DNA from 3 places in the Clostridium gasigenes genome. Region 2 is predicted to be linked to each of the others. Evidence: riboswitches for the same ligand, from Rfam matches in the RefSeq annotation. Region 2 holds a riboswitch; each other region holds the start of a gene.
What was found. Region 2 has a riboswitch for S-adenosylmethionine ahead of J1C67_RS04440 (trans-sulfuration enzyme family protein). Riboswitches for the same ligand answer to the same signal wherever they lie in the genome.

Region 1 (6,040 bases), 410 kb from region 2:
TTCACTTTTTTCATCTTCAATAAAAGGCATAAGTATGCTAACAGCTTTTTTCATTACCCTTGCACTTTTAACAACTTGAGGAAGAAACATTTTTCCTTCTCCAAAAAGCTTCCCAACAGTATTCATTCCATCCATTAAAGGACCTTCAATTACATCTAATGTACGAGGATAATTTACTCTTGCATGCAGTACATCATCTTCAACAAAATCACTTATTCCTTTAACTAATGCATGTTTAAGCCTATCTTCTACGCTTCCATCTCTCCAAATCAGCTTGTTTACTTCTTTAATATTATTATTGTTTTTTTTAAAGTTTTCTGCGAAGTTTATAAGATCTTCTCCTGCATTTTCGCTTTTATTAAATATTACAGCTTCTACTTTTTTAAGTAGCTCTTTATCAATATCATCATAGATTTGAATCATAGCTGGGTTAACTATTCCCATGTCCATTCCAGCTTCAATAGCATGATATAAAAATGCTGAGTGCATAGCTTCTCTTATTAAATTATTCCCTCTAAATGAGAATGATAAATTACTTACTCCTCCACTAATTTTTGCATAAGGTAAATTCTTTTTTATCCATCTAGTTGCATTTATAAAATCTACTGCGTAATTATTATGGTCTTCAATGCCAGTTGCGATAGCTAAAATATTAGGATCAAAAATAATATCCTCAGCTGGAAACTTAACTTTATTAACTAAAATATTATAAACTCTTTCACATATAGCAATTTTCTTCTCAAAAGTATCTGCCTGACCTTTTTCATCAAAAGCCATAACAACAACAGCTGCGCCATACTCTTTTATAATTCTTGCTTGTTTTATAAATTCTTCCTCACCAGCTTTTAAAGAAATGGAATTTACAATATTTTTTCCTTGAATAGATTTTAAACCTATTTCTAAAACCTCAAACTTAGAAGAATCAATCATTATAGGAACCTTTGCAATATTAGGTTCACTAGCTAGTAGCTTTAAAAATGTTTCCATTTCATAACCTGCATCTAAAAGTCCATCATCAAAATTTATATCAATTATCTGAGCTCCATTTTCAACTTGATGAAGGGCTATAGATAATGCTTCATCATATTTCTTTTCTCTTATAAGCCTTGCAAATTTAGCTGAACCGGCTACATTTGTCCTTTCCCCTATATTAACAAAGTTACTATTTTTATTTATTTTTGAAGCTTCAAGTCCACAAAAAACACTTTCTTTTTCAATATTTGGAATTACTCTTGGTTTAAATTTGCTTACCACTTCACTTATAGCTTTTATATGTTCATAAGTAGTTCCGCAACATCCCCCTACAATATTTATATGACCCTCTTTTGCAAGTTCTTTTATAAAACTAGCTGTTTCCTTTGGCGACTCATCATACTCACCTAATGAATTCGGTAGCCCTGCATTTGGATATAAACTTATATAAACTCCTTGCGATTTAGAAAGTTCTTTAATTAAAGGTATTAAATCCTTTGCTCCAAAAGAACAATTAAGACCAATACTTAATATTCTTTCATTTTTTAGAGATCCTGCAAAAGCTTCTAATGTTTGACCTGATAAAATCCTAGCACTTTTATCAACTGTACCTGAAATCATAATAGGCAAATCTAAATATTTTCTATTTAGAACATTATTAACAGCTATAATTGCAGCTCTTCCATTTAATGAATCAAATATTGTTTCTATTAACAATAAATCAACACCACCATCTATAAGACCAGTAGCTTGTTCTTCAAAAGCTATTACTAATTCATCAAAACTAATACCTCTAAACCCTGGATTATTAATATCTGGAGACATTGAAGCTGTTTTATTAGTTGGACCTATGGATCCTGCTACAAATCTAGGCTTAGATGGATCTTTCTTTGTATAAATATCAGCAGCCGCCCTTGCTATTTTAGCTCCACAATAATTTAATTCATAAACTTTATTTTCTAAATTATAATCAGATTGTGATATTCTAGTTGAGTTAAAAGTGTTTGTTTCAATAATATCTGCACCTGCTTCAAGATATTTTTTATGAATATCCATTATTATCTCAGGTGAAGTAAGATTTAATAAATCATTATTTCCTTGCTGATTGCATGTACACGCGCAATCTCCTCTAAATACTTTCTCTCCAAGTTTATAATCTTGTATACTAGTTCCCATAGCCCCATCTAATACAAGAATTCTATTTTTTAAATGCTTCTCTATTTCATATTTCATAATTATGCCCCCAATTTTGATGTGTTAATGATCTTCAAAAAAATAACAAGATAAATATCCTGACTTGTTATTTTTTTGAAGCTTCCTTAATCATTTGTAGTAATATCTATTCCTCTGCAAAAAACACCAAGCCTTTACACTGAATAGTTATTTATTTTGCAATTATTATTTTTCTAAACATGATCATTACTAAATCTCTTTATTATAAATATCTAGTCTAAAACCTTTTTCTAGTGCTTCTTTTGCATACTCCTTTGCTCCAAATAGTGATAAGTCCTTGTAATTCCCACATTGAATTTCATTAGCTGCTGGAATTTCCTTTGCTTCTAAAACTACCTTTAATGATTTTTCTAGTGCTTCTTTAATTTCACTTGGTTCTCTATTTCCCCAAAGGCTTAAATAAAATCCTGTTCTACATCCCATTGGTGATAAATCTATTATTCCATCTAACTCATTTCTTAATTCATGAGCTAACAAATGCTCAAGTCCATGCATTGCTGCTGTTCCAAAAGCTTCTTTATTTGGTTGTAAAAATCTAATATCAAATTTACAAACCACATCACCTTTTTCTCCATCTAAAACACAACACTTTCTTATATAAGGAGCCTTAACCTTTCTATGATCTAACTCAAAACTTTCTACTTTATCCATGTTCTTTTACCTCCTACATTTTTCTTTTACTACTGTTTTATATTTATTTGGACATGCCTTGTTAAATTGCATTTCCATTGTTAACAGAATTTATTATAGATGAAATACTTCCATTAATTCTTTTCGCTACATATGGATTATTCATTGTGTATAAATGTATTCCATCCACACCACTTGAAATTAAATCCACCATTTGTTCTATTGCATAAGCAATTCCTGCATCTCTTAATGCTTCTTTATTATGTTCATATCTATCCATTATTTTAAGAAACTTCTTTGGAATGTTAGTTCCGCAAAGTGATGTTATTCTTTCTACTTGTTTCTTATTTATAACAGGCATAATCCCTGCTTGAATTGGTGATTTAATATTATATTTTTCTTTTTTTTCTAAAAAATCATAAAAATAATTATTATCAAAAAACAGTTGAGATATAAAGTGAGATGCACCTGCTTCTTCCTTTAATTTTAGATTTAATATATCTCTATCTAAATCCTTACAATCTATATGACCTTCTGGATAACAAGCTCCAACTATATTGAAATCTCCTCTTCTTTTTATATGATTAACAAGCTCCGAGGCATAGTTAAATTCCGCTTTGGATAATTTATGACTTGTCATATCTCCTCTTAAGGCTAAAATATTTTCTATTCCAGCATTTTTTAAATCCCTAAGGAGAAAATCTATTTCCTCCTTAGTTGAATTTATACAAGTTAAATGTGCTAATGATTCTATTCCATACTTGCTTTTAACTAGTGATGATAATTCACATGTTCTATTTTCAGTTAAGCTTCCCCCAGCCCCATAGGTTACGCTTATATAATCTGGAGTTAAATCTTTTAACTCCTCTAATGTATTGTAAATAGTTTCTACTGATGATGATACCTTTGGTGGAAATATTTCAAATGAAAACACCAAATTCTTTTTTTCAAATAATTCTCTAATATTCATAAATTTTGCCCCCCTATAATTTAAATTTGCCTAAGTCATTTTTAAAAAATATCAAGTCAAGGTACTTTTTATTAGCTAGTTAATTTTTTGTAGATACCTTATCATACTTAGCTTCGCTATTAGATCTCTTATCTTCTAAAATCAAAAAAAGCCTATAGGATATTCCTATAGACTTAGTAAGCCACTATAAAATACCCTTATCTATCAGTTTTTAATAAAACTGCAGGATTTAGCACCACACATTTTTAAACTAGTAATTTAAAATTAATAATTTAAAATATTGGTTGCTGGGTTTCACAGGGCCAGTCCCTCCACCACTCTTGATAAGTAAATTTATTCTTTTTTATAATTATATACCCATTTCTTAAAATTGTAAATTAAATATTCTAAATACTCTTAAAAAATCCATTAATTACTGATATAATATACTTGTACATATTTAAAAAGAGGAAAGGGTGATAGGTTCTATGGGGAGTAAAAAAATTAGAAATAACGAATTAAAAGAAGTTAAAAAATTAGAATTAGATAAAATTAATAAAGATGCTTCTGAAAAAATTAGTAAAAGAAAAGGTACAGCTTTATTAAACATGATTGCTTTATTATCAGCTATAATTGTTATTTATATGGGGAATTTCATGAATAAGACAGTAGCTGCAGAGCCAAACCTTAAAGATTCTACTAATCTCATACAAAAAGAACTAAAGCTTGAAGAATCTGAGGCTATAAGCTCAATTTTTGCAGGGGATGCTCCTTATGTTCTTTATAAACAAAATAATCAGCTTGGTTTAGTTAAAGGTAATCCAGCAAAATTCTTAAAATCTAGATTTTATTTAGATACTGATTTAAAGTTTATCCCAAATGGAAAGGCTGTTTCCACAGTTACCCATAGATATGAAGATAAGAGCCAAGATAGAGTTATTCTTTATGGTGATTTAGCAGCAACAAAAGCTAAATACGCTGAGGTTACTTACAATGGCAAAACAGAAAAATTAGAATTTGAAGCTAGTGCTCCATTTATGCAATTAGTTGAATTTGATGCAGTAGATAACCAAACTCCTACTGTTAAAATATTTGATACAGATAATAAAGATATAACTAGCGAATTAATGAATTCTTAAAATATAACTAAAAAAGGAAAGTTTACTTTGTAAACTTTCCTTTTTTAGTTATAGCTCCAACCTCAATATTATTTAATTCGGAAAATTCCCAGCTTACAATTCATTATAATATATTTTTACTCTACATCTAATTCTTTTAAAATCATATCTATTTCATCATATTCCTCTTCTACTACTGATTCTTTCTCTAAATAGTCTTTATCTAATTTATTTATACTGTCAACATCTCCTAAATAAACAACCTTTTTAATAATGTAACTTAATGCAGCTAAGCATATTCCATAAAATACATATTGCGTTACAGAGTTTAAATAATAATTAATAACTTCTGTTATTTGCTTAATAGGATCAAATCCCTGTTTAATTAAGCTTGATATATACATATGTGATGTATATATATTAAATATTGCAAATATCACCATAATTATTGCCATTGTATTTAATATTTTGGTAGCCTTTGAAACCTTATTTCTTTCTTGTAATTTCATAATACCCCCTATTTATGTTATTAAAATCTAGTCAATACAAATCTTTATTTTATTAATAAACGCCTGACTTAATATAATTAATTCTACTCCTTTATAAAGATAAGTTTTCCTTTAGTAAGCCCCCATATCTCGTCTGAAAAATAAGAAACTTTTTTAGAATGAGTTACTATAATTACGCACTTATTCTCTTTATGTGCTAGCTCTTCTAATATTTTTAGTATCTCATCTTCAGTTTCATTATCTAAATTACCTGTTGGCTCATCTGATATTATTATATCTGGGTTATGAGCAAGTGATCTTGCAATTGCAACCCTTTGTTGTTCCCCTCCTGATAATTTCAAAACCTTTCTTAATGCAGTTTGATGATCTATTCCAACCTTGCTTAGTAACTCAAATGCATATAGCTTTTTATCAGGTACTTTTACGTTACTAATATCCATTGACAACAATATATTTTCAAGGGCTGATGTATTAGTGAAAAGATTATATCCTTGAAATATAACCCCAATATTCTTTGATCTATAAATATCTTTATCTATATTATTTAACGACTTATCATTATATAATATATCACCAGATTTGCAATTATCTAATCCAGCTATTAATGATAATAAGCTAGTTTTTCCTGC
Region 2 (6,040 bases):
ACAAGAAGAATGGAATCAGAGCATCAAATCGAAACTGTAGGTAAAGAGTTAAGAGGAATGATGAGCTGGATAGATAGCAAAAAATTAGATTAGGCATTTTAAAAAACATAAGTTAATTATAAAAAAAAGGGGGTCATTCATAAATTATTATTAAAATAATTATGAATGACTCTCTTTTATAAAATTTTATACTAAATTAGAACTCTCTTTTTTCTTTAAATATAAGATTAAACGTTCAAGATAGAATATTAGGGCTATCATTTTTATTTTACAATGCCTAATATTATTTACCCGGGATAATATTAGACTCATCAATTATTGGAGAAATATCTGAAATAGGAAGACTTTCAGATATATTTATTGATAATATAACCACATGTTGAATGCTATCTGCAGTGAAAAATAAGTTTGTATCATAATTCAATTTAACATTTTTTAGAGTTAAAGAATTATTATATATAGTATTTATAGCTGTTATTATTTCAGGTCTATCTCCAGTTATTTTAGAAGTGTCATAACCCTCTATATAGCTCCAAATAGCAATTTGGGTTGCAAAGTAAGCGTCCTCTTCAGAGGGCAAGTTTAAATCCTTGGGTGATCTATTTGGGTAACCACAAGCTAAAATATTTTCAATATCATAGTTCACAGTGCCTTGATTAGTAAAAATTTCACTATGAGGATAATCTTTATCTATTTGTAAGCAGTAACCAATTCCGTTAGCAGAGGTTAATTTTTTAGCTACCATAGAAAAATTGTCATAATAGACTTTTCCTAAAATAATATTACTGGTATCAATAACTAATCCATTAGGACTAGCATGTGAAGAAACAGTTGCAAAGCTTGTAAATAAAAATAAACTTAATATTAAAGTTATAAGTAGAAATCTTGGCTTATTAAAAATTCTCATATAAATATTTCCTCCTAATTAATTTTGTTGGTAATAGTGTTAGTATTTATTAAAGAAAATATGTAAATATAAACAATTATTTTTTTAATTATATTAATATAATAATTAGATTTTCAAGTCGGAATATAACCTGTTTTATAAAATAGGTTATAGATAGTTTGAAAAATATCGAGATAATATATTGAACAAAAGGGGGAAATAGCTCAAATAAGAGGTATAGAATAGTGTATAATAAAAGCATGGAAAACAAGTGAAAGATATATTATAGGAGAAAAATATGAATTACATGTATATATTAAAATGTTCAGATAGTTCATTATATACAGGGTGGACTAATGATTTAGATAAGAGATTTAAAGTTCATTCACAAGGAAAGGGAGCAAAATATACTAAAGGAAGATTACCTGTAGAGTTAGTTTATTTTGAAGAATTTAACAATAAAATTGAGGCTATGAAAAGAGAATATGAAGTTAAACAACTAAGCAGAAAAGAAAAACAAAAATTAATTATAGAGAATGGATATAAAAAAAAAGATTGACAAAAAAAGTGAAAGCAATATAATAGAGTTATAAATTTAATATTAGATCTTATTAAGAGTGGTGGAGGGACTGGCCCTTTGAAACCCAGCAACCTATTTGATTAAATAACAATTTTAATTGATATTTAAATGAATGTGGTGCTAATTCCTGCAGGGTTATCCTGAAAAATAAGAAGAAAAGTAATATTCAGTATTACTATTAGACTAGATTATTCTAAGTCGCTTTTCATTTTATGAGAAGTGACTTTTTTTTATCTAAAAATAAAAGGGGGCAATTTTATGAGCAATTTTAATACATGCCATTTTGAAACAAGTGCAGTTAGGGGTGCTAGTGGTGGAGATGAGAAAACTGGGGCAATAAGTTTTCCAATATACCAAGCAGCTACATTTAAGCATAATGGATTACATGAAAGCACCGGATATGATTATTCAAGACTTCAAAATCCCACAAGAGAAGAACTAGAAAAAACTATAGCATTATTAGAATGTGGAAAAGAATCATTAGGGTTTTCAACAGGAGTAGCAGCTATAACAGCTTGTATAAATTTATTGGAATCTGGAGATCATGTGATTTTATCAGAGGATTTATATGGAGGAACATTTAGATTATTCAATGATATATACAGAATATATCATATTGAAGCAACATTTGTTGATACATCAAAAGAAGATGAAATTATAAAGGCTATAAAAAATAATACAAAAGTTATATTTGTAGAAACACCATCAAATCCATTAATGAGGATAACAGATATAAATATGATAGTAGATATATGTAAGAAGTATAACTTTATATCTATAGTAGATAATACATTTTTGACACCATATTACCAAAAACCTTTAAATCTCGGAATTGATTTAGTAGTTCATAGTGGCACTAAATATTTAGGTGGACATAATGATGTGCTCGCAGGATTTATAGTAGCTAATAACGAGGAGTTAATTAGTAAGCTTAGAATAATTCAAAAATCCACGGGAGCTACTCTTTCACCTTTTGATTCTTGGCTAGTATTAAGAGGATTGAAAACACTTCATATTAGAATGGATAGATGCCAAGAGAATGCTATTAAAATAGCTAACTGGTTAAAAGAAAATAAAAATATAGATAAGGTTTTTTATGTAGGGCTAAAAGAACATAAAGGATACGACGTAAATCAACTTCAAAGCAGGGGATTTGGAGCCATGATTTCATTTAGGGTAAAAGATAAAAATATAATTCCTAAAATATTATCAGGAGTAAGAGTTATTTCTTTTGCAGAAAGCTTAGGTGGAGTTGAGACATTAGTAACATATCCTTATACACAAACCCATGCAGAAATTCCGCTAGAAATTAAAGAAAAATTAGGGGTAGATGAATATCTATTAAGACTTTCTATTGGAATAGAGAAGATAGATGATTTAATAAAAGATTTAGAAATTGTATTGGAGGAATAATTATGAAATTTGGGACAAAAATTTTACATGGAGAGGGAAGTATAGATAAAAATACAGGCGCATTAAGTACGCCTATATACCAAACATCAACATATCATCAATTCGATATAGAAAATTTTGGGAAATATGACTATTCAAGATCTGCAAACCCGACTAGAGAGGTTTTAGAAAATTCTATAGCAGAATTAGAAGGTGGAAAATATGGATATGCATTTTCGTCTGGGATGGCTGCAATATCATCAGTTTTAAGTATTTTTTCAACAGGAGATCACATTATAGTTTGTGGAGATGTCTATGGAGGAACTTATAGAGCTGTAACACAATTATTTTCAAGATTTAATATAGAATTTACTTTTGTAGATGCATCGGAGAATCTAAATATAAAAAATGCAATAAAGGAAAATACAAAAGCGATATATTTAGAAACACCATCAAATCCATTGTTAAAAATTATAGATTTAAAAGCTTCAATTAAGTTAGCAAAAGAGTGTGGTGCAGTTGTTATTGTAGATAATACTTTTATGTCACCATATTTACAAAGGCCATTGGAATTAGGGGCGGATATAGTTGTGCATAGTGCAACAAAATTTATTGGGGGGCATAGTGATGTAATTGCAGGGCTTGCAGTTACAAGGGATGAGGCTATTGGTAAAAGAATATATCAAATCCAAAATACATTTGGAGCAATACTTGGGCCACAAGATTGTTGGTTAATTCTAAGAGGGCTAAAGACATTAAAAGTGAGAATGAAAGAATCACAAAAAAATGCAGAAGAGTTAGCTTCCTGGTTAGAAGATAGAGAAGAAGTAGAAGCTGTATATTATCCTGGATTAGATTCACATAAGGGAAAGGATATTCACTTTAGTCAAGCATATGGTGGTGGTGCAGTATTATCTTTCAAATTAAAGAATTTAGAAAAAACAACAGAATTTTTAAATAAAGTAACAAATGTTGCAGTGGCAGTAAGCCTAGGGGCAGTGGAAACAATAGTTTCTTATCCTGTAAAAATGAGTCATGCGTCAATACCAAAAGAAGAAAGAGAAAAATTAGGAGTAACAGACACTTTAATAAGAGTTTCGTTAGGGATTGAAGATATTGAAGATATAATAAAATCTTTTGAAGATGCATTAGTTAAATAAGAAAATATAAATAATTAATATTAGTAAAAGTGAGTTATAGATACATATAAAATTACATTGTATAAAAACATTTATATTACACAAAATACTAAATGAAATAAGAAAGTCTGAAAAACAACTATATAATTTATAGTTGTTTTTGAAGATATGTAAGTTTAAGGAGGATTTTAGTATGGCTAAATTAAATTGTTCAGTTAAAAATTGTACTAATAATTATGATAGTTATTGTTGTATAAATGAAATAAAAGTAGTTGGAGCACATGCAAGTGCTGCAGAAGCAACTTGTTGCGAAAATTTTCAAGAATCTAAGGGAGCTTTTACTAATAATATTCAAACACCAAACACAAATTTAAGTATTAATTGTGAGGCAACAAATTGTAATCATAATTATAATTGCAATTGCCAGGCTGATTATGTAGATATTAATGGCGCTTGGGATTATGAATGTGGAGAAACAAAATGTTCAAGTTTCTCTTGCAAATAATAATATGACAGGATTAATGTGCAGTGTGACTAGCTGTGCTTTCAATAAAGAAAACAAATGTTGCAATAATTCTATTTGTGTTGGTGGAAAATTAGCATCGCAATCTAGTAACACGTATTGCTCAAGCTTTCAAGAAGCAAAATTTTTAGTAAGTTTAAATGAAAATGGCAAAAATAGTGTATATATAGAATGTGAAGCTGAAAACTGTATTCATAATAAAGATGGAGAATGTAATGCAGAAAATATTATTATAAGTAGTGAAAATATCAATGAATACAATGATACAATGTGTGGAAGTTTTGAGGTATCAATTATTAAATAGAAAATTTATAGGTAGCTCAACTAAGCTACCTATTGTTATTTATAAGTTTATTTTACAACTCCTAAAGTCAAAGCAAATTAATAGTTAAGTTTTGTATAAAGGTCTAGACATCTATATGTATAGTTGTTAAGTTGAGTAAACAAGAGAAAGTAGGAGTAATATAAGAATAATTGCTATATATAATGGTAAATGAATAAATTTAATAAAAAACAGTTGATTTTAAGAAAAAAAGTGTTAAAATTAGTAAGAGTTTAAGAAAGTTTTGCATAGAATAAACTATATAAAGAATAATGGAGGTGAAATTAAAGCTAAAAATTAAGTATTAATTATTAAAAATAAAAGCGCCAGAACTAATATGAATTTCAATTTAGTTGACGAGGATGGGGAGTATCGATTCTTCGGCGGGTGCCCCACGGTATGCACTACCGTAAAAGGTTAATAAAACTACGAAGTAATTTGTAGCACAACATTAGCTAGGTGTTAAAAACTTACGAGAAGGAAGGAAGAAATAATATGTGCGGAATAGTTGGATATGTAGGAAATAGAGAGGCATCGCCTATTTTAGTTGAAGGATTATCAAAACTTGAATACAGAGGATATGATTCAGCAGGAGTTGCAATAATAGAAAATGGAGATCTTACAGTTAAAAGATGTAAAGGTCGTTTAAAGAATTTAGAGAACAACTTAGAAAAGGAACCAGTAAAAGGGACTATAGGAATAGGACATACTAGATGGGCAACTCATGGAGAGCCTTCAGATAGTAATTCACATCCTCATAGTAATGCTGAGGGAACAATTAGTGTTGTTCATAATGGAATAATAGAGAATTATATAAAACTTAGAGAATGGTTAGGTAGTAAAGGATATAAGTTTTATTCAGAAACAGATACAGAGGTAATTCCAAATCTAATAGATTATTATTATAAAGGTGACTTATTTGAAGCGTTAACAAAGGCTATAACTAAAATGGAAGGAAGCTATGCAATAGGTGTAATTTGTAAAAATGAACCAGATAAGCTTATAGCTGTTAGAAAAGACAGCCCATTAATAGTTGGACTTGGAAAAGACGAATTCTTCATAGCGTCAGATATACCAGCAGTACTTGAATATACAAGAGAAGTTTATTTACTAGAAGATAAAGAGTTTGTAATAATTACAAATGATGGAGTAACACTTAAAACAGAAGATGGAGAAGTAATAGATAAAGAAATTTTTC
Region 3 (6,040 bases), 310 kb from region 2:
TTCCTCTATAATGTGTTCTTTCCATACCATGTGAAGCATGAACCCCAGGTCCTATTAATGCCCCTCTAATATTATTTCCAGCCTTTAATGCAGAGCTCACATCCGAACCATACATCGGATAAATATCTACTGCAAAATCTATATTATTTTCTTTCGCTAGGTTAACTAAAGTTGTTGTCATATTATAGTCATAAGGACCTGATGAATCTTTTGCACATATTGAAACATCATATTCTGTGCAACTTAAATCATCTCCTATACATCCCATGTCTACAGCTATCATTTCTGTTATGTCTGATGGAATATATGCACTACCATGTCCAACCTCTTCATAAGTTGATATAAATATTTTTGTCTTATATAAAGGTGTTATGTTTTCTCGGCTCATAAGTTCCAACAATCCCATTAATGCTGCAACACTTGCTTTATCATCTATGAATCTTGATTTTATAAAACCACTTTCTGTTATTGTTGTTTTTGGATCAATAAATATAAAATCTCCAGCACAAATTCCCAATTTTTTTACATCATCCTTTGATGATACTACTTCATCAATTCTTATTTCCATATTTTTAGGATCTCTTTTCTTTGTAGAACTATCTTCAAAAACATGAGCTGCTGGACTTGTGCTTAAAAATGTTCCTGAATATAATTTTCCATCCCTTGTTCTGATTGTGCAATATTCTCCGTCTAAAGTTGGAACAATTGGTCCACCTATTAAAGTAAATTTCAAAGTTCCATTAGACGTTATTGACCTAACCATAGCTCCTAAAGTATCTACATGAGCAGACAATCCAATTACCTTTTCATTACTTTTGCCCGGCAGCGTAATTATTCCACAACCTTTATTAGTCTTTTCAAAGTTATACCCAAAACCCTTTGCTTTTTTCTCTATTATATCCATAATATCAAAGCAAAACCCACTTGGACTGTTAAACTCTAATAATTCCTTTGCAGTATTTAAAACGTATTGTCTATTAATTCCTAATTCCATGATTATTCCTCCAAAAAATTTATTTTACTTACTATTTCTAAAGTAACTCTTCTACCTTACTAATTCTATTGTCTCTTACTTTTATATTATTTTCAACATAGAATTTATAGCTTTTTCTTATGTATCTATTAAACTACAAGCCTTTATACGATATCTATAAATAATAAATCCCGGAATAAGATTGCTATTTAAAATCTTACTCCGGGATTTTAAGTTTTAATTTTTCATCTTAGAATGATGGAATTACAGCTCCATTATATTTTTCTTCAATAAATTTCTTTGTTTCTTCTGAAGTTAATGCTTTTGTTAAAGCTTCTATCTTTTCTATTTTTTCATTACCTTTTTTAACAGCTAATATATTTCTATAAATTTTAGCAGCTTCCGCATCTTTATCTTCTATAACCAAAGCATCTGATGATGGATTTAATCCAGCCTCTATTGCATAGTTACCATTTATAATAGCAGCCTCTACATCATCTAATACTCTTGGTAATTGAGCTGCCTCTAGTTCTTTAAACTTTAAATTTTTAGTGTTTTCTGTTATATCTATAGGTGTTATAAGCGCTCCATCTTTTACCTTAATTAGCCCTTGCGCTTCTAATAATTTTAATGCTCTAGCTTCATTTGATGGATCATTTGGAATTGCAATAGTTGCTCCATCTGCTATCTCAGAAACTTTTTTATATTTTTTTGAGTATAATGCAATTGGTTCCAAATGAATTTCTGCTGTGTATGTTAAGTCTAAGTTTTTACTTTCATTAGTTTCATTTAAATAAGCAATGTGTTGGAAGTAGTTTGCATCTAAGCTTCCATCTGCTAAAGCTTCATTTGGAGTTACATAATCTGTAAACTCAACTATCTCTAATGTATATCCTGCTTCTTCTAATTGTGGTTTTATGTGTTCTACTATTTCTTTATGTGGGACTGGTGTTACTCCTATTTTAATTATTTTGTCATCACCAGCTGTATTACCTTTAGATCCACAACCTATTAATGATAACGCTAAAACCCCTGTTAATAAAACTGAAATTATTGATTTTCTTTTCATAATTATTCTCCTCCATTTATCTTTATTTTTTATTATTTTCTTTATAACATTTTAACTTTTCATTACTTATAATTTTATTTCATAACTTATTTTTTTATCCTATAGTTCTTATATCATGAAAGTTTTTTGTATATATAATTTCCCAGTGATTGTAATCCTTGAACTATAATTATTAATATTATTACTGTAGTAATCATAATATCTGTTTGGAATCTTTGATAACCATATGTTATAGCTACATGTCCAAGACCTCCAGCACCTACAGAACCTGCCATTGCTGAGTATCCTATAATACTTATTATTATTAAAGTTAAACCTGATATTATTGAAGGGATTGCCTCTTTTATCATAACTTTAAATATTATTTGTGCATCTGTTGCCCCAAAAGACTTTGCAGCTTCTACAACTCCTGAATCTACTTCTTTTAATGATGATTCTATTACTCTAGCTACAAATGGTGCAGATGCTATTGTTAATGGTACAATTGCACCTATTATGCCTATATATGTTCCAACTAATGCTTTTGTAAGTGGAATCATAAATACCATTAATATTACAAATGGAAATCCTCTTAAAATATTTATTATTACATCTAGCGATTTATAAATTATTTTATTTTCCTTTAATCCCTTTGGTGCTGTAACTGTTAATATTATTGCAATAACAAATCCTAACATTACTGAGAATACTGTTGAGAAAAATACCATTATAAGTGTGTCACCTAAAGCTTCACTTACTATTTTAAACATTACTTAATCACCTCCAATATTATATTTTTATCTTCTAAATAGTTCATTACTTTTTCTTTATCTTTTTCTAAAATATTTATAACTAAGCTCCCAAGTACACTATCTCTAAATTTTTCTAGCTTGCCCCAAACTATTGAAAAATCCACATTTAAATCTCTAGCCATTTTTGTGATTAAAGCATTTTCTGAGGATGTACTTGGGAAAAATAGCTTTATGTTAACCCCACTTTCTGGTAGTGTTTCATCTTCCTGCTCTCCTAAGAATTTCTTAAGATATACTCCTGGTTTTAAGAAAAGATCTTCTGACTTGCCTTCTGCTTTTAAAAAGCCCCCTTCTATTAAAGCGACCTTCTCACAAACCTCCTTAACAACTTCCATTTGGTGGGTAACAATAACAATTGTTATTCCAAATTCTTTATTTATTTTATATAATAATGATAAAATATCCTTTGTAATTTTAGGATCTAAAGCTGATGTTGCTTCATCACAAAGTAATATCTTTGGCTCTAATGCCAGCGCCCTTGCTATTGCAACCCTTTGTTTTTGTCCCCCGCTTAGTTCTTCTGGCTTACTTTTAGCTTTATCTTCAAGACCAACTAATCTTAATAAATCATTCACTTTTTTATTTATATCTTCTTTTGTATATCCCCAAACTTCTAGAGGTAATGCTATATTATCAAACACATTTTTTCTCTTTAAAAGATTAAACCCTTGAAATATCATTCCTAAATCTTTTCTAAATTCTCTTAGTTCCTTTTGATTTAAATCTTTAACTTCTTTTCCCATTACTTTAATTGATCCACCATCATAGCTTTCTAAACCATTTATGCATCTAAGTAAAGTTGATTTACCAGCCCCACTATGTCCTATAAGTCCATAAATTTCACCTTGTTTTATATTAACTGAAATACCTTTTAACACTTCTACTTTTCCAAAACTCTTAGTTACTCCATTAATTTTTATCATAGAACCATTACTCCTCCTTATAACACCCCTGGGGTGTAAATTTTCCCATTTTTATTTTTATAAATAAAAAAGCACTCTAGAGAATAAATCTCTAGAGCGCGCATATCACCTATTAATTTACTCTCTCATCTTTTAGCTTTTAAAAAAAGCTACAGGAATTAGCACCAATTTGTTAATAACTACAATACAAAATTAACAACATAATAAATTTAGCAAAGCTAAGTTTATTTGCTTTTTTGCAATGTTTTTAATAAACATTGGTTGCTGGGTTTCACAGGGCCAGTCCCTCCACCACTCTAGATAAGAAATATCTTAAACACTATTTAGTTTTTGTTGTTGCTATTAATATATAATTTTCTGATAATTTTGTCAATACTTATTTTATAATTTTTACAATATATTTTCTTACAGTATCTTAAATTAATAATTCATAGCAATAAAATTCTCCAGGTTTTCCTTGTAAATTAACAGTTCCAGTGTATTTAAACCCTTGTTTCTTATAAAATCCTTGAGCACTAATATTTTCACTAAAAGTGTCTAATCTAATTGATTTTAAATTATTTTTTTTTGCAAGTTGTATACTTTTATTTATTAGTATTCTTCCAAATCCTTTGCCTCTAGTATTATATGATGTGAAAATTCTATGTATCACTAAATATTCTTCGTTATTTTTCCAAGTAATAGTTTTATAATTAGGATCTTCTATATTATTTAAAACTACAACACCTAAAATTTCTTTATCTACTAATACATATAAATGTTCATTGTCTATGTCTATTTGAAATACCTCTCTATTCGGATAAAAATCTGTCCAATTCATTCCATGGGCTTTATGTTTTACAACGTCCTTTAGAATTTCACAAATTTTATTCATATCTTCATTAGTTCCTAGTCTAAACTCCATTATTTATATACTCCCTCATCCACACTATATTTACTTATAATTTAATTTTCTTAGTAACCTTTGAATTAGCATTTATGTTAATTTCACCTGTATATTCTACTTTTTCAATAATACAGTTTTCCCCTATTTTTATATTGTGTCCCTTAACTGATTTTGCTTCAATATTTTCTAAAGTAATATCATTACCCTCAATATTATTTATTTCAACTAATGATCCACCTTTAGATAAACATTTACTTATAAATCCTTTTGATTTAGTCCCTATTATATTAATTTTTGTACCTTTAATTTCTTTTAAAGTTGTCTTTTTATTAAAGATTAAATCTATGTTATCACTTTCTATTTTTTCTAAAACTAATCCACCTTTTCCAGTTGCTACACTAGCCTTAACTTCTCCTCCAGAAGTTATAGTTCCAGATAATTTAATCTTATTACATTCTAACAATTTACCATTACATTTAAGTTTGCCATCAACAATAAGTTCATCTGCAATTATATTACCATCTATTTTACTTTCTCCACAGATTTCAAGAAAATCAATATTGCAGTTCCCACCTATTTTGCATAATCCTCCAAATCTTGCTTCTTTAGCTATTACATTACCTGTAAATTCTGCTGATCCTCTACTTTTTATTTTAATTGCATCTACATCCCCATCTAAAATAGCATCTAATTCAATTTGTATATCTCTATACTCACCATTTACTTCAAACCTTTTAAATTGCATTAATGCACTTCTTCTCATAACTCTTTCCCCAATCATATTTAATACTTCTATATTTAACATAAAAAGATACCTTGTTTTTATAATTATATCACCTATTTTTCCATTTTTCTACATAACTAAGCGATCTTCAAAAATTAACTAGTCAGATTTTTTCATCTCCCTAAAATTACTTTTTTTCCTTTATATATTCTTTCGAAAATACTTATTACTATGAAAAAATATGTTCTTCATTTTCTATATTAATGATTTCTGCATCTGTATTCTGTTCTATAAAAGTAATTACATTTTCCATAGTGGAATCTACCTGTGCACTACTTCCGCAAACTGCTGATATTCCTATTACAATAGTTTGATGTATATCCTGCTTGTCAACTTCACCTACGGATAAATTAAATTTATTTTTCAGCTTTTGTATTATGCTTTTTACAACCATTCTTTTTTCTTTTAAAGAATGTACCCAAGACGCTCTTAATGTAACTTTTATTAATAATATTTTAATAATTTTATCCTCCTTTTGTCTTGTATTTAATCTTTTACTTGTTATTTTCTTTCAGTCCCCTAAAAAATAAATAAGCCTATCTAAAAAAATAAGCTTATTTAATAGTTATATTTAATTAAAATTTATTTTTAATTTTTTTAAGTCCATCTTTCAT

Region 1: linked by a shared signal. The riboswitch ahead of metF (methylenetetrahydrofolate reductase [NAD(P)H]) and the one ahead of J1C67_RS04440 (trans-sulfuration enzyme family protein) in region 2 are both predicted to bind S-adenosylmethionine.
Region 3: linked by a shared signal. The riboswitch ahead of J1C67_RS02915 (methionine ABC transporter ATP-binding protein) and the one ahead of J1C67_RS04440 (trans-sulfuration enzyme family protein) in region 2 are both predicted to bind S-adenosylmethionine.

Annotation. Positions count from the first base shown of each region.
Region 1 is NZ_CP071376.1:499,020-505,059, forward strand. Features, by position in the region: gene metH (methionine synthase) at 1-2,205, opposite strand, end outside; gene J1C67_RS02400 (S-ribosylhomocysteine lyase) at 2,395-2,856, opposite strand; gene metF (methylenetetrahydrofolate reductase [NAD(P)H]) at 2,918-3,805, opposite strand; SAM riboswitch class I at 4,000-4,135, opposite strand; gene J1C67_RS02410 (hypothetical protein) at 4,273-4,923, shown strand; gene J1C67_RS02415 (hypothetical protein) at 5,040-5,411, opposite strand; gene J1C67_RS02420 (ABC transporter ATP-binding protein) at 5,495-6,040, opposite strand, start outside.
Region 2 is NZ_CP071376.1:910,398-916,437, reverse strand. Features, by position in the region: gene ilvC (ketol-acid reductoisomerase) at 1-93, shown strand, start outside; gene J1C67_RS04450 (thioester domain-containing protein) at 284-907, opposite strand; gene J1C67_RS04445 (GIY-YIG nuclease family protein) at 1,185-1,445, shown strand; SAM riboswitch class I at 1,492-1,620, shown strand; gene J1C67_RS04440 (trans-sulfuration enzyme family protein) at 1,725-2,879, shown strand; gene J1C67_RS04435 (trans-sulfuration enzyme family protein) at 2,882-4,018, shown strand; gene J1C67_RS04430 (DUF1540 domain-containing protein) at 4,191-4,502, shown strand; gene J1C67_RS04425 (DUF1540 domain-containing protein) at 4,459-4,824, shown strand; gene glmS (glutamine--fructose-6-phosphate transaminase (isomerizing)) at 5,338-6,040, shown strand, end outside.
Region 3 is NZ_CP071376.1:601,447-607,486, forward strand. Features, by position in the region: gene J1C67_RS02900 (M42 family metallopeptidase) at 1-994, opposite strand, end outside; gene J1C67_RS02905 (MetQ/NlpA family ABC transporter substrate-binding protein) at 1,224-2,042, opposite strand; gene J1C67_RS02910 (methionine ABC transporter permease) at 2,156-2,791, opposite strand; gene J1C67_RS02915 (methionine ABC transporter ATP-binding protein) at 2,791-3,756, opposite strand; SAM riboswitch class I at 3,879-4,063, opposite strand; gene J1C67_RS02920 (GNAT family N-acetyltransferase) at 4,172-4,660, opposite strand; gene J1C67_RS02925 (hypothetical protein) at 4,695-5,447, opposite strand; gene J1C67_RS02930 (DUF503 domain-containing protein) at 5,596-5,886, opposite strand; gene J1C67_RS02935 (hypothetical protein) at 6,002-6,040, opposite strand, start outside.